DNA from 3 places in the Paludibacterium paludis genome. Region 1 is predicted to be linked to each of the others. Evidence: predicted binding sites of a transcription regulator. Region 1 holds the regulator's gene; each other region holds the start of a gene.
What was found. The regulator FNR, encoded in region 1, switches genes on or off when oxygen is low (the NO sensors DNR and NnrR bind a similar motif). The targets are predictions, from matches to a motif close to TTGATNNNNATCAA.
Positions count from the first base shown of each region.

Region 2: the regulator FNR is predicted to act here: its motif matches at 2,816-2,829, upstream of JNO50_RS09085 (GbsR/MarR family transcriptional regulator).
Region 3: the regulator FNR is predicted to act here: its motif matches at 1,976-1,989, upstream of JNO50_RS05130 (adenosylcobalamin-dependent ribonucleoside-diphosphate reductase).

Region 1 covers NZ_CP069161.1:886,756-894,264, forward strand. Annotated here, with positions in the region: gene JNO50_RS03925 (prolyl oligopeptidase family serine peptidase) at 1-286, opposite strand, end outside; gene JNO50_RS03930 (MarR family winged helix-turn-helix transcriptional regulator) at 503-946, shown strand; gene JNO50_RS03935 (Nramp family divalent metal transporter) at 868-2,316, opposite strand; gene JNO50_RS03940 (inositol monophosphatase family protein) at 2,466-3,254, opposite strand; gene JNO50_RS03945 (RNA methyltransferase) at 3,406-4,176, shown strand; gene JNO50_RS03950 (DUF1853 family protein) at 4,133-5,065, shown strand; gene fnr (fumarate/nitrate reduction transcriptional regulator Fnr) at 5,069-5,815, opposite strand; gene hemN (oxygen-independent coproporphyrinogen III oxidase) at 5,925-7,331, shown strand; gene JNO50_RS03965 (hypothetical protein) at 7,406-7,509, shown strand, end outside.
Region 2 covers NZ_CP069161.1:2,016,277-2,023,785, forward strand. Annotated here, with positions in the region: gene JNO50_RS09070 (DNA-binding protein) at 1-842, shown strand, start outside; gene JNO50_RS09075 (T3SS effector IpaJ family cysteine protease) at 1,440-2,264, shown strand; gene JNO50_RS09080 (GAF domain-containing protein) at 2,250-2,729, opposite strand; gene JNO50_RS09085 (GbsR/MarR family transcriptional regulator) at 2,882-3,439, shown strand; gene cydP (cytochrome oxidase putative small subunit CydP) at 3,442-3,660, shown strand; gene JNO50_RS09095 (cytochrome ubiquinol oxidase subunit I) at 3,644-5,224, shown strand; gene cydB (cytochrome d ubiquinol oxidase subunit II) at 5,217-6,341, shown strand; gene cydX (cytochrome bd-I oxidase subunit CydX) at 6,352-6,498, shown strand; gene phbB (acetoacetyl-CoA reductase) at 6,560-7,297, opposite strand.
Region 3 covers NZ_CP069161.1:1,124,131-1,131,639, forward strand. Annotated here, with positions in the region: gene JNO50_RS05125 (DUF748 domain-containing protein) at 1-1,954, shown strand, start outside; gene JNO50_RS05130 (adenosylcobalamin-dependent ribonucleoside-diphosphate reductase) at 2,073-4,922, shown strand; gene JNO50_RS05135 (glycoside hydrolase family 3 protein) at 5,397-7,280, shown strand; gene JNO50_RS05140 (GNAT family N-acetyltransferase) at 7,274-7,509, opposite strand, start outside.

The DNA of each region.
Region 1 (7,509 bases):
CCCGGACATGGTCTTTGTCGCGCCAGAAATTGTAATAAGCATCGCCGATTTTCTGGACGTAGGGGATGCGGGCACCGGAATTGAGGATGGTCATCAGGGTGTCGCGGGTCGTGGCGAAATCGGGCAATGCCTCCAGCTCTTTGCGTGTGGCCGCGTTCTGCTGCTCCACCCAGGCCAGTGCCTTGGGACCGGTGACTTCCTCAAGCCACAGGTGAGGATCGCTCTCGGTAGCCTGACTCGCGCTGGTCGCGCTGGCCAGAAACAGGCCGAACATCAGTTTTCTCATCGTTTTCCCTTTTGTAATGAATTGCTTTTTGGTGAAACCCTCGACAATATGCCATTGGGCAATTCTATAATCCAGTTGAAATAAAGACCTCGCGGATCAGCATCCTGTTCAAAGTGACGGGAAGATCGCAACCTCCTGGCCGGACACTTGGAGTTGCGCATGGTATAGTCGGCGACGACGGATCAACCAATAACAAAAGACACGGGATTTCTGCTTATGAGCGCACTGCCGGACCAGTTCAGTGATCTGATCATCACCTTGCCAAAGATGTGGAAAACGTTGCTGGATGAGCGCTTTAAACCGTTCAACATGTCTTCCGCGCGCTGGCAGGTTCTGTTCAAGCTCGGCCGCGCGGACGAAGCCCTGACGCAGAACGAGCTTGCCTTGCGCATCGGCATCGAACCGGCATCGCTTGTTCGTCTCATCGATGCGCTCGAAGGCGAGGGTCTTGTCGTGCGCCAGCCCGATCCGGACGACCGTCGCATCAAGCGTGTCAGACTGACGCCCGAGGCGATCGAGTTGAGCCGCGAGCTTTTTGACATCGCCGACGGTTTGCGCGCGGACATCCTGTCGTCCGTGGATCAGGGCGAACTCGAAGTGTGCCTTAACGTGCTCAAGTCGATTCGTGGCGAAGTCGAGAAACGGCTCGGATCGCGCTGACCGTTTTCATCCTGCGGCCATTTGAGCCGGACGATGGCCAGATAGGCCAGCAAAACTCCCGCCGCGATGGCCGCCGGGTAGCCGCCGAACCGGGCGGCCACGCCGGCCCATCCCGGCAGCGCCGACAATTCCCCCACCGTTTGCAGCACCAGCTTCCCGTTTAGCAGCAAGATGAACAAGGCGACCGCCCAGGCCAGCGCGCGCGCGCCGACAGGCGGGCGCAACCGGCCCATCACCGAGCGGTTTCCTGTCAGTCTCAGCAAGGGAATCACCGCGAAGCCCAATTGCAGGCTGAGAATCACCTGACTGGCGACCAGGAGGGTATCGAGGCTTCGGTCACCGGCCAGGACGATTGTCAGGAAGGCCGGGACGAGGGCGATGGCGCGTGTGACAAGGCGCCGCTGCCAGCCCTTCCAGTGCAACTTCCCATGACCTTCAAGAATGACCTGACCTGCCAGGGCGCCGGTCAGGGTGGACGACTGCCCGCACAGGATCAGCGCGACGGCGAACAGGATCTGCGCCGGATGGCCGAAACGTTCGCCGAACAGGCGGTGGGCGTCGGACAGTCCGCCTACCGCTGCGCCATCATGGTGGAACGCGGTGGCCGCGACGATGAGGATGGCCGCGTTGACGGCGAAGGCGATGCCCAGCGCGAGTCCCGTGTCCCGGGCATTGCGCTTCAGGGTAGCCCGAACCCGGGCAAGATCCGGGCTGGCGGTTGTCTTGACCAGCGCGGAATGCAGATAGAGGTTGTGGGGCATGATGGTCGCGCCCATGATGCCGATGGCCAGGTAGAGCGCGTGACCGTCGAGCGGACGGACGATCATCCCGTGAACGATGTCGGTGCCGGAAGGGGCGACGATGGCCAGTTGCGCGGCGAACGCCAAGGCGACGACGGCGATCATGGCGATGACCGCGCTTTCGAGAGTGCGCAGACCGCGCGCGCTGAGCAGCAGAAAAAGCAGGGTGTCGCAGAGTGTCAGGGCGACGCACCACGCCATGTCCAGGGCGAACAGTAAATGCAATCCGATGGCCATGCCGAGGATTTCGGCCAGATCCGTGGCGATCACGGCTATCGTTGCCAGCGCCAGCAGGATGCGGTTCAGCCGTGGGCCGTACGCCTCGCGCGACGCGGTGGCCAGATCCTGTCCGGTCACGATGCCGAGCCTCGCGCTGAGTGTCTGCAGCAGCCATGCCATCAGACTGGATGCGACCAGCACCCATAGCAGCGCATGACCTTCTTCACTGCCCGCCGCGATGGCGGTGGACCAGTTGCCGGGATCCATGTAGCCGACGCTGACGAGAAAGGCCGGGCCCAGGTAGCGCATGCCGGGAGAACGGCAGAAACGGGCGAAGGTGGCTCGTGACATGATTTTCTCCAATGAGAATTATTCTCATTATAGCCATGTTCGAGCGGTTGTCTTTTGGATTGTTTTAATCTATGCGATAGTTGTTTTTGATAGTTTGAATTTCGCTGAGGCAAAAAAACCCGCATGACGCGGGTTGGCAGGGTGTCGCCTTACTTGACGTGCGGCGCGAGCAGATGCAGCAACTGTGCCAGCACCTTGGGGTTGGCCGCCACGATATCGCCGCTGTCCAGCCAGGTCTGCTCGCCTCGCAGATCGGTGACGATGCCGCCCGCTTCTTGAACGATCAGGCTGCCGGCCGCGATGTCCCACGGTTTGAGGTTGAGTTCCCAGAATCCGTCAACGCGGCCGCAGGCCACATTGCACAGATCGAGCGACGCCGCGCCTTCGCGGCGGACGCCGGCGGTCTTGCCCAGAACATCCTTGAGCATGGCGAGGTAGGTGTCGACATACGACTGATCGCTGACCGGGAAGCCCGTGGAAATCACGCATTCGTTCATGAACGAGCGGCGCGAGACGCGGATGCGGCGATCGTTGAGGAAGGCGCCGACACCGCGCGATGCCGTGAAAAGGTCGTTGCGGCCCGGATCGTAGACGACGGCTTGCTGGATCTGGCCCTTGTGCGCCAGCGCGATCGAGATCGCGAACTGAGGATGGCCGTGAATGAAATTGGTGGTGCCGTCGATGGGGTCGATGATCCATTCGTACTCGGATTCGCCAAGCCGTTGGGCGCCGGACTCTTCTGCTAAAATGGCGTGCTTGGGGTAGGCCTCGAGGATCACGTCGAGGATCGCCGCCTCGGCGGCATGATCCACCTCGGAAACGAAGTCGTTGTGTTTCTTTTTCTCTACGCGGACAGCGTCGAGGTTGTTCGACGCGCGCAGGATGACGTTACCTGCGCGGCGAGCGGCTTTAACCGCGACATTGAGCATCGGATGCATTGACGGCCTTTACACTGGAACGAAGACAGGCGAACGCCTTTTGGCAAAGGCGGCTCATCTGTGTATAACAATCTGGGTTAAGGAACAGAAAAAACCTCGCCACAATGGCGGGTTTTTGCAATATAGACGCTATTTTAATGCGAAACAGCCAATGAATAAACCCGAAGTCCCTGATTTTTTAAAGAACATCCGTATTGTGCTGGCCAGACCCAACCATCCGGGCAATATCGGATCGGCTGCCCGCGCGATGAAAACCATGGGACTGTCCCGGCTCGTGCTGGTGGCGCCCAGGGCGTTTCCCGACCCGGAAGCCGTGACGCTCGCGTCAGGCGCGGCGGATCTGCTGGAAACGGCCCGCGTCGTGAAAACCCTTGCCGAGGCGCTCGAGGGCGTGACCGTGGCCTGCGCGCTGACCAGCCGCCGGCGCGAGTTGACAATGGAGCCGGTTACGCCGCGCGAGGCGGTGCCGGATCTCCTCGCCCGGGCCCGCACTGGGGAGGAAATCGCCATCGTGTTCGGCAACGAGACTTTCGGGCTGTCGATCGAGGAAGTCGAATGCTGTAACCGCTTGCTGACCATCGCCGGCAATCCCGACTATTTTTCGCTCAATCTGGCGATGGCTGTGCAAGTCGTGACCTATGAGCTGTTCAGCCAGGCTGGCGTCGGCGTGGAGCATCTGCGCCAGGAAGCTGAGCCGGCAACCCTCGACGAAGTCGAGGGATTCTGCGGTCACCTTGACCAGACCATGGAGCATATCGGTTACTACCGCCGCCGCAACGGCGAGCGGCTGATGCGGCGCATGCGTTCGCTGTTCCATCGCGCCGCGCTGCAGCGCGAGGAGATCGACATCCTGCGCGGTTTTCTCAAACAGGTGCAGCGTGCCCACGACGGACAGCTTCGCGACACCGATCGCGGCGAGTGAACCCGAGTGGCTGGCCGGATTGAGGCATCCGGCCGTGCGCGACCTGGCCTGTCTGCTGTTCTCCGAGCCGCCGTGGCATATGGCGGACGCCATCGATCCCGTCCGCTTGCAGGGGCCCGACGCGGTGAGCCGGCTACGAAGCCTCGACCGCGCTCCAGGCTGTCTTGAGCGCTGGTTGTCGGCCTCGCCTTCCAACCGGCTTGGTCGTTATGCCGAGCATCTTCTGGCGTTCTGGTTCGATACCTCGTCGCATTCCCGTCTTGCCGCCCGCAACGTACAGGTGCGGCGCGGTAACGGAATGACGATCGGCGAGTTCGATTTTCTGCTCTGGCTCGATGGCGAGCCATGGCATCTGGAGCTTGCCTGCAAATTCTATCTGAAGCTTGGTGAGTCACCACTGGAATGCGTCGGCGCGAGTCTTGGCGATGGCATGCAGCTCAAGACCCTGGCGATGAAGCGTCAATTGGCGTTGCCGACTCTGCCGGAGGGCGCGCGCGCCTTGCCTGACGGGTTTGCCGGATGCCGCAGCGCGGCGCGCCTGGTGGGGGGGCTGTTCGCCGGGGCCGGCGGTGGGGATCCTGAGGGAACGCTGGGCGGCTGGTGGCGGCAAGGCGCCGAGTCCTTGCCTTGCCGGGGCGCCGCGGCGCGCTGGGTGATTCTTGACCGGAGCCGCTGGCTGTCGCCCTGGCGGGGCGGGCAAGCCGCAAGTCTTGATGCGGGAGAGCTGGCCGCGCGGCTGCAGGGGGCCGATCGTGTGGCGATGGTCGCCGAAATCATGGAAGACAATGGAACGTGGAGAGAGGTCTCCAGGGGATTCGTGGTGCCGGAAGGCTGGCCGGATGCGAAACGGCTGGCCGAGCTGTACGGGCGGAGCGGACCCCGCCCGTGACGCTTACTGACCGTTGGCGTGTACGCAGCCCGAGATCAGCTCCTTGAGCTGCTCCGGCAGCACCAGCTGGATGTGCTTGTGGTCGACGGTGATCCAGCCTTGCTGCTGGAATTTCGACAGGGTGCGGCTGACCGTTTCGAGCTTGAGGCCAAGGAAGCTGCCGATTTCCTCGCGGCTCATGCGCAGCACGAAGTCGTTGGCGGCGAAGCCGCGGCTGGACAGGCGCTGGGAAAGGTTGAGCAGGAAGGCGGCCAGCCGTTCTTCCGCCTTCATGTTGCCAAGAAGCAGCATGACGTTCTGGTCGCGAACGATCTCGCGGCTCATCAACCGGAAGAAATGGTGCTGCAGGCTGGGGATGTCGCGGCCGAGACTCTCCATGCGGGAGAAGGGCAGCTCGCAGACTTCGCTGTCCTCCAGGGCGATCGCGTCGCAGCCGTGAACGCTGGAGGATATGCCGTCAAGACCCATCAGTTCGCCGGACATCAGGAAGCCGGTCACCTGTTCGCGACCATCCTGGCTCGATACACAGGTCTTGAAGAAACCGGTGCGGATGGCGTACAGGGACTTGAAGTTCTCGCCGCTGCGGAACAGGAACTCCCCGCGCTTGAGGCGGCGACTCTGGCGGATGACGGCGTCGAGCTGGGCGAGCTCTTCGCGGTTAAGTCCGACGGGCAGACACAATTCTCGCAGACTGCAGTTGGAGCAGCTTACCTTGAGAGTATGGAGCGGGATCAACGTTTGGTCGTTCATGCTGTATTTCAGCAACCTTGTAAATAAGCTTGACGCTTGTCAAAGCGGATTTTATCCGTTTTCTACAAATTTACCAGTCCACCACAGGTTTTTCCAGTTCAGGACCGCCATGACACCCACCCACCCGTTTTTTCCGGACAGCTGCGAATTCGATCGCGAGCTTATTGAGCGTCTGGATTGCTCCGGACCGCGCTACACCTCGTATCCCACGGCTGACCGCTTCACCGCCGCGTTTGGCCCCGACGATTATCTGCGCTGGTTGGGCCAGCATCAACTGGGTCAAAGCAATCGGGCAATATCATTATATGCTCATTTACCTTTTTGCAACACTGTCTGCTACTACTGCGGTTGCAACAAGATCATCACCAAAGACAAGTCAAAGGCGGATACCTACCTCGATTATCTGGAAAAAGAGGTGGATGCGGTTGTCGCCGCGCTGGGCAAACGGGAGAAAGTCATTCAGTTGCATTTCGGTGGTGGAACGCCGACGTTCCTGTCGGATGCACAACTGGAACGGTTGATGACCTTGCTCAAGACACGTTTCGAATTCCTGCCCGAAGGCGAGTATTCGATCGAAATCGATCCGCGCAAGGTCGGCCGCGATACCGTGTTCGAGCTGGCGCGTCTGGGCTTTAACCGCATGAGTGTCGGTATCCAGGACTTCGATCCGGCCGTGCAGCAGGCGGTGAACCGGGTACAGAGCGAAGCCGAAACGCTGGAAGTGATCGAGGCCGCGCGCGAAGCAGGATTCCGCTCGGTGAGCGTCGATCTGATCTATGGCCTGCCGCTGCAGACGCTCGATTCCGTGATGGCCACGCTGGACAAGGTGATCCGCATCGCGCCGGACCGCATCGCCCTGTACAACTACGCGCACTTGCCGACCGTGTTCATGCCGCAGCGCCGCATCAACGAAGCGGATCTGCCCAGCGCCGAAACCAAGCTGGACATTCTGCAGGAGTCGGTGAAGAGATTGACGGATGCCGGATATGTCTTCATCGGCATGGACCACTTCGCCAAGCCCGACGACGATCTCGCGGTCGCGCTGCGCCAGGGACGGCTGCAGCGGAATTTCCAGGGTTATTCGACGCATGCCGATTGCGACATGATCGGACTCGGGGTGTCGTCGATCGGCAAGATCGGACCCTGTTACACGCAAAACCACAAGGACATCGATGCCTATTACGCGGCGCTGGATGAAGGCCGCCTTCCCGTCATGCGGGGAATGGTGCTCGATGGCGACGATATTCTGCGGCGCTCCATCATCCAGTCGCTGATGTGCCGTTTTGCCTTGTCCGTCGAAGCCACCGAAGATGTGTTCGGCATCAATTTCGCGCACTACTTTGCCGAGGAGTTGCCGAAGATCCGCGAACTGCAGGCCATGGGGCTGCTGAGCTTCGATGGCGATTTCCTGATGGTCGAGCCCAAGGGCCGTTTCCTGATCCGCAATATTGCGATGATTTTCGACAAGCACCTGCGCGACCGCCAAAGCGGCGCCCGCTATTCGAAAGTGATCTGACGCGAAAAGGGGGGAGGGGAACCTCCCCCGTCCCCTTATTCCGTGCTACGCTTTCCGTCCTGTTTTTCTCCAGAGTGTCGTTCCGCTCCATGATGAAGTCCCTGCTCAACGGCATCCTGCTGGCGCTGGTGGCCGCCGCCTACGGCCTGTGGTTCGGCGTCCGCGTGGCCGCGTACCC
Region 2 (7,509 bases), 1.1 Mb from region 1:
GCGTCTGGCCGACCGTTGCCGATATCCGCTCCCGCCTTGGCACCGGCTCGAACACCACCATCAATAGCACACTGAAAACCTGGCGTCAGGACTTTCTCGCCGGCCATGTCCGGCGAGCCACCTTGCCGGGCATTCCCGCGCCGCTGCAGGCGCTGTTCGATCAACTTTGGACGCTCGCGTGCGCCGAGGCCTCCGAGCGCTTCGCTCAGGAGCTGCGCCGGTTCGAGGAGGAGCGCTCCGGGTGGGAGTCGGCGCGCAGTTCGCTGCAGGCGAGAATCTCCGAACTCGATGCGCGGGATGCGCGGGTTCAGGAGGAGGTCAACGAGTTGCGGTCGCGCCTGGAATCGGCGGCGGAGCGCATGGATGGCGCGCAGGCCGAATCGCTGCAATTGCGCAGTGAGTTGGCCGCCTTGCGGGAGCAGGCGGAGCGCCAGAACGAACTCGTGCTGTCCGTGCAGCGAGCGGCCGAACTGCGGGTCGAAGAGGTGGAGTCCCGCGCGGCAAGACAGGTCGCCGACGCGCGCGAGGAGGCCATGCGGCGGGAATCGCTGGCGTACGAGCGCCTGGAGGGGTTGCGGCTGGCTCTGTTCGAGCAGATCGAAGAAGAGCGCCGGGCGGCGCGGGCCGCCCGCGATGAAGCCCAAGCGCGTGAGCAGGAGCTGATTCGTGTCGCCGCGAGAAAGCAGGAGTCGGCGCAGGAGCGGCTTTTGTTGCTTGAGCGGGAGCGCGGCCGGCTGGAGTCGCTGGTCGAGTCGATGACGGAGCGTTTGGCCCGTATGGCGGTAGAACCCCGGGAGGGTTCGGATGAACGTCGGGCGGAGGCGCCGTTCTCCTCGGTTTGAGGCCCCCCTGTTTGATGGCCGTGCTCGTCGCCGCGTCCTGTTCCCCATTCTCCATCATGCCCTTGACCGCCGATCGGGCCGCGGCTATTCGCTCGCGCTCCCGAGATGGTCGTCCGGTATGGCATTGCACCGATCCGAGGCGAGGCGGGGTGTTCTCCGTTGCTTGGGCGGTGAACTATATCTCGCGCCATATTAGTATTCGCGGGCAACGGTCTGCCAGAAAACCGAAGCCACGTGTCTTCACGGCCAAGGCCGCCCATGCGGCGGCTTGGTCCACCCTCACTACCTTTTGAGCGCGGGTCAGGCCAAGTCCGGGTTCCTTTTGTGCCCGCGGCTCATCCCGAACGCTTTTTCTCGCGCAGCGCCTGATTGTCATGGCCGCAATCTGCCGTCGTCGCTTCGCCTCCAGGTGTGGGGGGGGCTAAAACCAGGAAAGGGATACGGAATGGAGCGGGGAGGGTTCATGATCGCCGGCAAACCGGATACGCAAGGAGTGGGGGCTGGCCGCCATCGCTTCCCAAGGCGGATTTTTGGTAGCGCCTGTCGGGGTTCGGAGAGATTCTTGGGGTCTTATGAATTAGGTGTGAAGGTAGAGTTATGTTTGTCGATATCTCGAGCAGAAACATAGCGCATGGCGCGGCGGCGGGTGCCGGTTCGCGGGTGGTTCCCTTGTTGGAACGCCTGCTGTCCAAATTGAAGGGGTGTTTCCGTGCTGGCCATCAGCGGCCGACACCGCTCGGTCAACGCAATGAGCCGGTTCGTGACGGAGTGGATGCCAAGCGGTGCGCATACCGTCAGCGCTACCTCAACTCATGCGGAGCCGCGGCGTTGCTGTGCGCGGCCAATGAGATGGGTGTCAAGAGTTTTCCTTCTTTGCGAGGCGGAGAGCGTGGCGGGGCGCTGGCCGCGGATCCGGCGTCGGAAACGTGGATCTACCGCATCACGTCGGGGGCGACAACGGGGCCCGGTGCCGGTCAGCGGAGCCGGAACGGGTTGGCCGCAGAAGGGTATTCGCTGCCGCACAATCTGGTGTTCGCGGCACGGTTGCTGGGGCTGGAGGGGGTATTCTATTGCGGCCGCGCGTGGCTGGGGCGTCTGATTGTCCATCGCTACCCCGGCGCTGTCAGTATGGCCAAGGGCTCGGGGGTGTCTGTCCGTTATGATAGGGCCCCACCGCCAGCCAATGGGCAGCGGGTGCTGCGGGTCGTGGTGTCGGGAGGCGGTTTGCATTGGTTGCTGGAACGTCCGGACGGATCGGTCATGGATCCCGGCCCGGGCCGCGACTATCCGAGTCTGGCGGGCACCCTGCGTGCCAATCGCTACAGGGATACGGGCTTATGTCTGTTGCTCGAGGGGAGCAAGCCTGCCGGGCCGGTTCAGATGGCTGCGGAGCCTCTGTCTCTTGCGTCAGTCGAGCGTTAACGACGCGATCAGCATGTCGAGGTAGGTCGCGTCGACAACATCGAAGCAGGTTTTTCTGTCCGCGTCGACGTCCAGTACGCCGATCACGGCGCCGGTACGGTCGCGCAGCGGAACCACGATCTCGGATCGGGCCAGACTCGAGCAGGCGATGTGGCCGGGGAATGTTTCCACATCGTCGACAATCAGCGTGCGGTTTTCCTTCCACGCGGTTCCGCATACCCCTTTGCCGAACGGGATGCGTGTGCAGGCGATCGGCCCCTGAAACGGTCCGAGTACGAGCTCGGACCCCTTGACCAGATAAAACCCCACCCATAGCCAATCGAAAGTCATATTCAGGGCGGCCGCCAGATTGGCCAGCAAGGCGATCCTGTCGGTTTCTCCGGAACACAGTGCCGTTACTTGCGGCAGCAGGGTCCGGTAGCGTTCTTCCTTGTTGTTTCCTTTGATGATCAGCGACTCGGCCATGGCATTTTTCAAGCTATTTCATTAACAATTCCAAACCTTACCATACAAATCGGGCTCGGTCTGTCTAGTATGCGAAACGGGCGACATTGATCTGGATCAACTTTTTGTTCTATCATTTCAGAAATTTCTGAAATAACGGGACGGAGGCGTCCGTGAATCTTACACCTCTCGCGGAACGTTTTGTTCTGCATTTCGGGGAAATGGGAAGTCGTTGGGGCGTGAACCGGACGGTCGGGCAGATTTATGCGTATCTGTTCATCTCGCCCGCCCCGCGCAACGCCGATGATATCGTCGAGGCGCTGGGAGTGTCGCGCTCGAATGTCAGCATGGGGCTCAAGGAGCTGCAGTCCTGGCGCCTGGTGAAGCTGGTTCATCAGGCGGGGGACCGGCGCGATTATTTCGAGACGCCGAAGGATGTGTGGGAGATTTTCCGGACGCTCGCCGAAGAGAAACGCAAACGGGAGATCGAACCGACCCTGAGTTTTTTGCGGGATGCGCTGATGGACGCGCCGCTTGACGAGGATGAGAGGCATGCCCAGGCGCGCATGAAGGAAATGCACGAATTGATCGACCTGGCCAATGGGTGGTTCGACGATGTTCAGTCGCTGTCGCCGGAGACTCTGGAAGGCCTCATGCGTATGGGCTCCCGTGTGTCGCGGGTGCTTGAATTCGCCAACCAGCTGCGCGGCGCGGGCCGCGGCAGGGGGTGATCGTGAAAAAACGGATGAAGCGCTGGCGGGACGGCCCCTTGTGGCGCGACATCCTGCTGGTGCTGTTGATCAAGAGTGTGATGCTGTACGGACTTTGGAAAGCGTTCTTCTCGCACCCCCTGGCGGAGCACATGACCGTGCCGCAAAGCGTGGTGGAGTCGCATCTGACCGCGGGATCCGGGTCCGGAAACGAAGGAGGAAGTCATGTTGCCCGACCTTGATGTCGTAGAGTTGTCGCGCCTGCAGTTCGGCCTGACGGCGATGTTTCATTTTCTGTTCGTGCCGCTGACGCTGGGCATGGCGTGGTTGCTGTTCATCTGCGAATCGGTGTTCGTGATGACCGGCAAGGAAGTCTACCGCGACATGACGCGTTTCTGGGGGAAACTGTTCGGCATCAACTTCGCGATGGGCGTGACGACAGGACTGACCCTGGAGTTCCAGTTCGGCACCAACTGGGCCTATTATTCCCATTATGTCGGAGATATTTTCGGTATACCACTCGCGCTGGAAGGCATGATGGCGTTCTTTCTCGAGTCGACCTTCATTGGCCTGTTTTTCTTCGGGTGGGACCGGCTGAGCCGCGTGCAGCACTTGATGGTGACCTTTCTGGTGGCGCTGGGTTCGAGCCTGTCCGCCTTGTGGATTCTGGTGGCGAACGCCTGGATGCAGAATCCTGTCGGCGCCGAATTCAATTACGAGACGATGCGCATGGAGCTGACGAGCCTGTCCCAGGTGTTCTTCAATCCCGTGGCGCAAGTCAAATTCGTGCATACCGTGGCATCCGGCTACGTGGCCGCTTCGATGTTCGTGCTGGGGGTCTCCGGCTGGTACCTGCTCAAGGCGCGGGATACCGGTTTCGCCTTGCGCTCCTTCGCTGTGGCGACGGGGTTCGGTCTGGCCTCCGTTCTGTCGGTGCTGGTGCTGGGCGATGAATCCGGCTATACGGCCGGGGAAGTCCAGAAGGTCAAGCTCGCCGCGATAGAGGCGGTTTGGGAGACGGAGCCCGCCCCGGCGTCGCTGACGCTCATCGGCTGGCCCGACCAGAAGGCGGAAACAACGCGCTATGCTGTTCGTATTCCGTGGCTGATGGGGCTTATCGCCACGCGCAGTCTCGATACGCCGGTGGTGGGGATCAAGCAGTTGAAGGTTCAGTACGAGCAGCGCATCCGTAGCGGACAGGTCGCTTACGATGCCCTCGTCAAACTGCGTGGCGGCGACCGCTCGTCGGCGACGCACGCGCAATTCGATGCGCACAAGGCGGATCTGGGGTACGGCCTGCTGCTCAAACCATATACGACGCGTGTCGTCGATGCGAGCGAAGCGCAGATCCGAGCCGCTGTTGAGGATACCATCCCGATGGTGGCGCCGATTTTCTTCAGCTTCCGCATTATGGTCGGTCTGGGTTTGCTGTTCCTGTTTATTTTCGCGACATCCGCCTGGTTTCTATGGCGCCGCAACCTGGCTCCGCAGCGCTGGTTGTTGCGTCTGGCCGTGGTCTCGATTCCATTGCCATGGGTAGCCATCGAATGCGGCTGGTACGTGGCGGAAGGCGGTCGCCAGCCGTGGACCATATCCGGCATCCTGCCGGTCCGGCTGTCCGCTTCATCGCTGGATGCCTCTCAGTTGCACTTCAGCATGGCGGGATTGCTTATCATGTACACAGCGCTTTTCATCGTGGAGATGTGGCTGATGATCAAGACGATTCGCAAGGGACCGGCCAGTCTTGGAACGGGACGTTATCACGGAGAGGCCGCGGCGCGGGGCGAGGAGAACCGTCATGCCTGATTACGCAACGGTGCAAGTGATTTGGTGGGGCATTATGGCCGTGTTGGTTATCGGCTATGTGCTGACCGACGGATGGGATTTGGGCGCCACCATGCTGCTCCCCTGGCTTGGGCGGAACGACGAGGAGCGCCGTCTGGTCATCAATGCGGTGGGGCCGACCTGGGAGGGCAACCAAGTGTGGCTGGTGACGCTGGGTGGCGCGGCGTTCGCCGCGTGGCCAATGGTTTATGCGGCGGCGTTCTCCGGGTTCTATGCGGCCATGATGCTGATTCTGTTCGGGCTTTTTCTGCGGCCGGTGGGTTTCGATTACCGAAGCAAGCTGGAGTCGCCGCGCTGGCGCACGGCTTGGGACTGGGCTTTGTTCATCGGCGGGCTGGTGCCGTCACTGCTGCTGGGCATCGCGCTGGGCAACCTGTTTGTCGGCTTGCCGTTTCGCTTCGACGCGGATATGCGCATTTCCTACGCGGGCACGTTCTTCGACTTGCTTCATCCCTTCGCTCTGTTGTGCGGGGCGGCGTCGGTGGCGATTTGCCTGATGCACGGCGCGGGCTTTGTCGCCCTGAAAACCGAAGGGCAGATGCGCGCGCGCGCCGCGCGTCTGGCGTTGCCGCTCTCCCTGGTCGTCGCTGTTCTGCTGGCGCTGGGCGGCGCAATGCTGTCCGGCATGGAGGGGTGGGTGCTGGTGGGGGCGGCCAAAAGCGGCGTGCCGCTGGCCAAGACCGTGGCGCGGGATGCTTCGGGCTGGCTGGTGAATTACCGGCACTGGCCGGCGCTCTGGCTGTTGCCGGCCGCGGCCGCGGCGGGGTGCGCGGTGTCGGCCTTCGGCGGCGTCAGGCGCTCCGCGTGCCTGGCTCTGGCGGGCAGTTCCCTGACGATCGCGGCATCGCTGCTGATGGCCGGCGCGGCCCTGTTTCCCTTTGTGTTGCCATCGCGGATCGATCCGGTCTCGAGTCTGACGCTGTGGGACGCGACATCCAGTCATTTGACGCTGATGGTCGGTGCTGGCGTGGCGATGGTGATGCTGCCGGTGATTCTACTCTATACCCGCTGGGTATATGCCGTGCTGAAGGGGCCCGTGACGCCGGCCCGCCTGAAGAACGACACTTTCACATATTGAGGGCGCATGCATGTGGTACTTTGCCTGGATTCTGGGATTGGGGTTCGCCTTGGCGATGGGAATTATCAGTCTTCTCTGGCTGGAAACCCATTTCGCCTTCGGCAAACGCGATGAAACAACATTGCGGGAGCGCTTCGAGGCATACCGGAAGCGGTGAATCCGCCGAAAACGTCAACGCCCGCATGCGCGGGCGTTGTGTGTTTCATGGCGGGCAACGGTCAGGTGGTGTGCTGTCCGCCGTTGATCGCCAGGTTGGCGCCGGTCATGAAGCCCGCCATGTCCGAAGCGACCCAGACGACGAGCGATGCGATCTCCTCCGGCTTGCCGAGCCTGCCGATCGGGATCTGGGCGATGATTTTGTCGCGGTACTCCTGGGGGACGGCCATGACCATGTCTGTGGCGATGTAACCGGGTGAGATGGTGTTGACGGTCACGCCCTTGCGGGCCACTTCCTGTGCCAGCGCCATGGTGAATCCGTGCATCCCGGCCTTGGCGGCGGAATAGTTGGTCTGACCGAATTGCCCCTTCTGGCCGTTGATCGACGAGATATTGATGATGCGGCCGAAATTCTGCTCGACCATGCCGTCGATGGCCGGCCGGGTGACGTTGAACACCGAATCGAGGTTGGTGGAAATCACCTGGCGCCAGTCCTCGACGGTCATCTTGCGCAAGCTGCCGTCCCGCGTGATGCCCGCGTTGTTGACGAGAACGCTGATGGTGCCGATTTCCGCCGTGACCTGCGCGATCATGTTCGCACACTGTTCGCCGTTGGTGACGTCGCACTGATAGGCGTGGACATCGTAGCCCAAGGCTTTCATGTCGGCGGTCCAGGCGGCTTCCTTGCCTGGCTTGCTATAGGTGGTCACGATGATATGGCCTGCGGCGGCGAGCGCTTTGCAGATCGCCGTGCCAATCCCCCCCATGCCGCCTGTCACCAGGGCGATTCGCTTCGTCATAGTGCTGCTCCTCTTGTGTGGAACTCCAGGATTCTGCGCTGTTGCTGTGCGATTGATCGTGTTGCGATACGGCTAAGAATTTACGTTGTACATGTTAACTACTCATGACATCTTACCCATTGGGTTATTTAAAATAAATATGCCCCAAATACCAGCTTGCGCCAAGCGCGGGTTTGTGAATGACCCGCTGTTTTGCGCGTTTCATGGGTGCG
Region 3 (7,509 bases), 240 kb from region 1:
TGGTAACGTGACGCTCAACGGCTTGTCTGTCTCCATGCTCAGAAATGCGGCCGGCCGCCTCGAAACCCTTGACGATCTGCGGCGCGTTCCCTTGCCTGGAGCCAGGGCGCGCAATACCGATGCCGCGAAAGGCTGGAATGTCGTGCTTCCTGATGTCGCCCTGGCGGACGGGGCGGTGCGTTTGACCGATAAGAGCTTGCCGTCGCCGCTTTCTGTCGATTTGAACCGGATGACGGGACAATTGCTTTCCGATGACGACGGGCAGCTCGCGTACAGCCTGACCGGGATGCTTGGCGGTGGCAATGTCGATGTGGAGGGCATGCTTCGGCCTGAGCAGGGCAGCCTGCACGCTGTGGTCAAGACCCGTTCCGTTCCGCTCGCCCTGTTCGCGCCCTATGTGTTGTCCGGCAAGCCGTTGCGGCTGGCGGGAGGGACGCTGGCAACCCGGCTCGATATTTCGGCCGGCCGCGACAAGGCGCTGGTGGTTCGGGGAGAGGCCTCGGCGGATTCGGTCTATCTCTACGAAAAGGGTGTGGCAAAACCGCTGGTCGGATGGCGTTCGCTCAAAGCGAAAGGATTGGATCTGCGTCCGGCTTCGCGCGTCTGGTCGGTTTCGGATGTGCTTCTGGAGCAGCCGGAGGCCCGCCTGACCATCGAGGAAAACCGCAAGCTCAACCTGGCTCGTCTTTTGAGCCGGCCTGAGGCTCCCGTCCGGGAAGACGCCGCCCCGGCGGCAACAGATGCCGGCCCCGGCGCGATCCGGGTCAAGGCGATTCATATCGCCCGGGGTGACATCGAGTTCGCCGACCACAGCATGCAACCGGCCTTCTCGTCCCGGATTCATCATTTGCGCGGCAGTTTGACCGGGTTTTCCAATGAACCCGGCCATTCGGGAGTTGTCACGCTGGATGGCGGGGTGGATCGCTATGGCGATGTCAAGGTTCGCGGGCGGCTTGTCCCGACCAAGGCCGCCGACAACTCCGAGTTTTCGCTGGTGTTCCGCAATGTACCGATGAACTCGCTCAATCCGTACTCCATGAACTTTGCCGGCTGGAAGATTGAAGATGGCCGCTTGGGGGTAACACTTCACTACACGATGAAAGACCAACGGCTGGACGGCGACAACCGGATAGTCATCCAGTCCATCCGTCTTGGCGATGAGGTGACGGCGCCAGGCGTTTCCCGGTTGCCGTTGCGGTTGGCGGTCGCTGTTCTGGAGGATAGTGACCGGCGTATCGACCTGAACGTACCCGTGCATGGCAATCTGAATGATCCGAGCTTCAGTTATGGCCATCTGGTGTGGCAGGCGATCGGCAATGTTATCCGCAAAGTTGTCACGGCCCCTTTCAGGGCTCTGGGTGCTTTGCTGGGCAAGGAAGGATTTGACACGATTCGCTTTGTTCCCGGCGAAGCCGGGCTGGCTCCTCCCGAGCGTGAGAAACTTGAGGAACTGGGGCAGATGCTCGCGCGGCGTCCGCAGCTGTCTTTGCAACTGGGAGGCGGCTATGATGATTCCGTCGATCTGCGTGCCATGGCGCGGGCGCGCGTCGACCGGGCCATCCTGAAAGTCCAGGGTTTCAGTCCGGCCCATTCCGAGCCGCTGCCGGAACCCGATGTATCCGCTACCGAGACTCAGGAGGCGGTCAGGACGGTATTCGCCGCCAGGGTCGGACGTCTGACACTGCTGGCCCGGCGCCTGTCGCCCTCTGCGCCGTCCGGAGCGGCATTTGCGCGGCAGCTGCGTGAAGAAATGATTTCCCGCGAGTCGATACCTTCGTCGGATCTTGCCGAACTGGCGAACGAGAGAGTGGCGGCGGCGCACAAACTTCTGCTGGGCACGCATCCGGAGCTGGCATCCCGGGTCACGGTTCTTCCCCCCGCGAAGCTCCGTGCCGAAGAGGCCGGCGTACCACTGAAACTGGAGTTGGGAACGGCTCCGAGGCCATCTTTGTAAACATTTCCGGCATTTTTCTCTTTGATATCGGTCAAGGCCATGCATTACACTATGTAGTGTAATACATGGCCTTGATTTCCATATGTTGTGGAATTATCCAAGGCCGGAGGCGAATGCAATGAATCTGAATTTTCCGGGCCTGCTCGACGAGCAAGTCATTTCCCGAGAAGTCCTGCTGGAGAAATATGCCAAGAATGGCGAATCGAGCGCCGCCGAGGTGCGGCGCCGGGTAGCCGGGGCGCTGGCCTCTCCGGAAAAACAGCCGGAACAATTCGAGGAAGCCTTCTATACCGCCCTGGAAGAGGGGTTCATCCCGGGTGGCCGCATCAATTCCGCGGCGGGGACCGATCTGAGGGCCACGCTGATCAACTGCTTTGTCCAGCCGGTTGGCGATTCGGTCAGCGAGGAGCAGGGGGGGAAACCCGGAATCTACGAAGCATTGTTGCAAGCGGCCGAAACCATGCGCCGTGGCGGCGGGGTCGGCTACAACTTCAGCCGGATCCGCCCGCGCGGCGCCCGCGTCAAGGGCACCGACAGCCGGGCGTCCGGACCGGTATCGTACATGCGCGTGTTCGACCGCAGTTGTGAGACGGTCGAATCGGCGGGCGCGAGGCGCGGCGCGCAGATGGGGGTTCTCGACTGCGACCATCCCGATATCCTCGATTTCATCCATGCCAAGGACCAGGGCGACCTGCGCAATTTCAATATGTCCATCGGGGTCTCGGATGCCTTTATGGCCGCCGTGGAAAACGATGGGGACTGGGAGCTCGCTCACGAGGCGGAGCCCTCGTCCGACGCCTTCCCCGATGCGTACCGGCGAGAGGATGGCCTGTGGGTGTACCGGCGTTTGCGCGCTAAGGATGTCTGGCGCGACATCATGCAGTCCACCTACGATCATGCCGAGCCGGGCGTGTTGTTCATGAGCAGGATCAATCAGGACAACAACCTGAGTTACTGCGAAACCATCGAGTCCACCAACCCGTGCGGAGAACAGCCGCTGCCGGATTACGGTTGCTGTGATCTGGGATCCATCAACCTGACCCGTTTTGTCCGTCATCCTTTCAGTGAATCGGCCTCATTCGATTTCGACGCTTTCGCCAAAGTCGCCAGACAGGCGGTGCGCATGCTCGACAATGTGCTGGACCTCACGGTCTGGCCACTTGAAATGCAGCGCCAGGAGGCGATGAACAAGCGCCGTATCGGTCTTGGCATCACGGGACTTGGCGATGCGCTGATTCTGCTGACCCTGAGGTACGACAGCGAAGAGGGGCGGCAGATGGCGGCGCGTATCGCCAGGACCCTGAGGGATACCGCCTACGATGCCTCGGTGGATCTCGCGATCGAGAAGGGAGCCTTTCCGCTGTTCGATGCCGAGCGCTATCTTGCCGAACCGCATTGCGCGAGCCGTTTGCCCGATGCCGTCAAGGCGCGGATCCGGAGGCACGGGATCCGCAACTCCCACTTGCTGTCGATTGCCCCGACCGGGACCATTTCGCTGGCTTTCGCTGATAATGCGTCCAACGGCATCGAACCGCCGTTTTCCTGGTTCTATACGCGCAAGAAACGCATGGCTGACGGTTCCACGCAGGAATACCTGGTGGAGGATCATGCCTATCGTCTTTACCGGCTGACGTTCGGCGATACCTCGCATCTTCCGGAGTATTTTGTTTCGGCGCTGGACATGAGCGCGCTTGACCACATGCGTATGGCCGCCGCGGTGGCTCCGTTCGTCGATACGGCGATTTCCAAGACGGTCAATGTGCCGGCAGATTATCCGTTCACCGAATTCGAGCACCTTTATCTCGAGGCGTGGCGCGCGGGTCTGAAAGGCATTACCACGTACCGCCCCAACTCGGTGATCGGTTCGGTGCTGTCCGTTGAACCTCAGCGGGAGACTCCGCAGGATCTGGCCGCGAGCCAGGAGTTGGATCCGGATCGGCGTATCGCGCTCAACAGCGCGCCCAGTCCCGCGCTGGCGAGTCTCAAATGGCCACACCGCCCGCGGCTGAAGGATGGCAATCCATCCTGGACGTTCATGGTGGAGCATGAGAGCGGAAATTTCGCCGTGTTCGTCGGTCATGTGGAAAACGGGCGGGCACACGCGTTCGAATGTTGGGTCAACGGTAATGAACAGCCGCGAGGCCTGGGCGCCGTGGCCAAAACCCTGTCGATGGACATGCGCTGCCGGGATCGAGCCTGGCTTGCGCTGAAGCTCGAATCGCTGTCCCATACCCAGGGCGACAAGCATTACGAGGTGTTCATCGGGGACGAAACCTTCCACGCGAGCAGTGCCGCCGCGGTTCTGGCGCGGATCGTGCGTTATCGCGCCGAGGCGCTGGGCAGTCTCGCGTTGCCCGACGGCGAGGCGACGCCCGTCATGGATGCGCTGTTCGCCCGCAAGGAACCGAAATCCGGAGCGGACGGCACCATGAGTTGGTCCGTGGATGTCGTGAATCCGCAAACCTCCGACGATTTCGTGCTGTTCCTCAAGGAGCTGGTGTTGCCCAACGGACAGCGCCGGCCCTATTCGGCCTGGATGGCCGGGCGTTACCCGCGGGAACTGGACGGGCTGTGCAAAATGCTCAGTCTCGACATGCGGGTGATCGACCCGGCGTGGATCGGCATGAAACTGCGCAAATTGCTCAGTTATGCCGAGCCGCAGGGGGACTTTTTCGCGAGGATTCCCGATAGCGAAAAATCCCAGAGCTGGCCCTCCACAGTGGCATACGTGGCGCGGTTGATCATCCACCGTTTCGCCATGCTCGGTATCCTGACCGAAGAAGGATTTCCTGTCGAGGAAATGGGCGTGATGGTGCCCGAGCAGGGAGATCTGTTCGGTGGCGGCGAACGCCGGATGCTTGCCCTGACGAGCGGCAAGCCGTGCCCGGAATGCGGAAACCACGCCCTGATCAAGCGCGATGGGTGCGAGTTCTGCACCGCATGCGGGCATGTCGGGGCATGCGGGTGATATTGCCACTTATTCTCAGGTGATTGCAAAGCCGGACTCCGTCTTCATGGCGGAGTTTTTCTTTTGGAAAGACTCTCGGCGGCAGTACGGCGTTTCCTTTTTCGCACGTCTCTTTCATTATCCTGGCAATGCCATTTTCTTGTTTCTGCTGTGCTTGTTCCCCGGACATCAGATACGAGTGGGTTTCCCATATCGTTCTGACAAAATCGCGCATCTCTCTCACCCTTGAACTTCCCTGAACGCTTGCCTGTCCAGAATCCGGTAGGGTGGCCACGCGTGGTGTCACGTGTTTATCTGTTCATGAATCGCAGGGGGAGGAATATGACCAGGACCCTTGGTTTGCGACCATTGTCGTGGATGGCCGCCTATTTGTTCGTGGCAGGCTGCTCGGGAGGCGGCCAGACGAGCGAAATACGTGCCGAACGTATTGTCCGGGACATGTCCACACGTGAAAAGGTCGGACAAAAAATCATGATGGCATTCCGTTACTGGTGTTCCGGGGAACGTCCGGATTGCACCGAAGGAATGACCGAGTTGCCGGATGCCGCCTTGAGCGCATTGCGCGCCAATCATATTGGCGGGGTTATTCTATTTGCCAATAATTTGACTGGCATTGATCAGACCAGACGGCTGACCGAACGAATCAAGTCTGCGGCACAAGGTTCCCCGGTTCAACTGTTGGTGGGTGTCGACCAGGAGGGGGGCAACGTGTTTCGGCTGCCCCGCACGCTGTCGACGCCGTTTTCCGGCAACATGGCGCTGGGCGCGGCATTCGAAGGCACGAAGCGGGATCAATTGGCCTTCGATCAGGGAAGGGTATTGGCTGCGGAAATGGCGGCGGCGGGATTCAATGTCAATTTTGCTCCGGTTGTGGACGTCAATAGCAATCCGCTCAATCCGGTCATCAATGTCCGTGCTTTTGGCGATGACGCCGCAACGGTCGGTCGGCTGGGGAATTCGATGGCGGAGGGCATGAAGAGCGAGGGAATGATCGCAACCTTCAAGCATTATCCGGGGCATGGCGACACCGAAACGGATTCGCACTACGGACTGCCGGTGGTGAAAAAAACGCGCCGTGAAGCGTATGCCGTCGATTTGGCGCCCTATCGCGATGCCATCGCCGCCGGACGGGCTCCCGAAATGATCATGACCGCCCATATTCAGTATCCGGCGCTGGACAACTCGTTGATCCGGACTCGCACCGGCGAGCAGATGATTCCGCCGGCCACCATGTCGCGGGTCATTCAGCACGATATTTTGCGCGGGGAGTTCGGTTTTGGTGGTGTGACGGTGTCCGATGCGCTGGACATGAAAGGTATCGCTGACTTTTTCGAGCCGGACGATGCCGTGATCAAGGTGTTTCAGGCCGACGTCGATATTGCGCTGATGCCCGTCGAGTTTCGCACGGCTTCGGGCGCGAAGCGGCTGTCCGTGCTGGTCGATCGCGCCGCTGCCGCTGTCGATGCCGGCCTGATCGATCGCGCCGCTGCCGCTGTCGATGCCGGCCTGATCGATCGCGCGGCTCTTGATCGCTCCGTACGCCGGATTGTTGCGATGAAGCTGCGCCATGGCATGGGGCATCCAAAGCCGCTGCCTTCCGCCTCTGTCATCGGCAGCCCCGATCATCGGGAGCTGGAAAAGCATATTGCCCATCTATCCGTTACCGCCTTGCTTAACCGGAACGGCGTGTTGCCCCTGAAAGCCGAGGGGAAGCGGATTTTCATCATGACTCCCTGGGGCGAGCAGGCCGAAGCGATGCGACGCCGTTTCGACGAGCACGGCTACCGTTCGGTCAAGATGGGCAAACTCGCCTCGATGACATGGAGCGATCAAAAGCGGGCGATCGATGAGGCCGACATCGTTGTGCTCGGTACTCTGTCGACAGGGATGTCGCCTGTCGAGCGCAATGGCGATCCCGATGCCGGGATTTCTCGTGTCACGGCGTTTGCCGGTCTGGAGCGGCAGCCCTTCACCTCATCCGGTTCTCTGGTATTCAATGTCGAGGAGGACGCGCCTTCTTCGGTCTTGGCCATGCGCGCTGCGGGACCCTGGGAAATGCAGAGGATGCGTTACGCCATGGAGTACGCCAAAAACCAAAACAAAGTGATTGTTCATGTGTCGATGCGCTCGCCTTACGATGTCGTCAATTTTGATGATATTTCCGATGCGACACTCGCCACATATGCTTATTACGGCTATGAAAACGGCTGGCGCGGACAATCCTTGCCCGCGGCCGTCGATGCCATGCTGGGATACTCGCCATTGTCGGGCAAACTTCCGGTTGCGATCTACGAGCTGCGACCGGATGGTTCGCCAGGAGCGCTGCGTTATTCGCGCGGATTCGGATTGCGTTACTGATCCTGCGCGAGCCACATCATGCCGGTTTCGCCAAGCGTCACGAGTCCCATGCCGAGCCCATTGACCGGCAGGCGGTGTGTCACCTCGCCATTAGGCGCGATGACAACGCTGCCGCCAAGCTGTCTGGCGCCTGGCTCGTTCAGCGACATCGGCCAATTGCACTGGACTAGCCAGGCCGAGGCGGTCCGGGCCAATTGCCTGGCGTTGGGCAAGTAATCGATACCGTCCG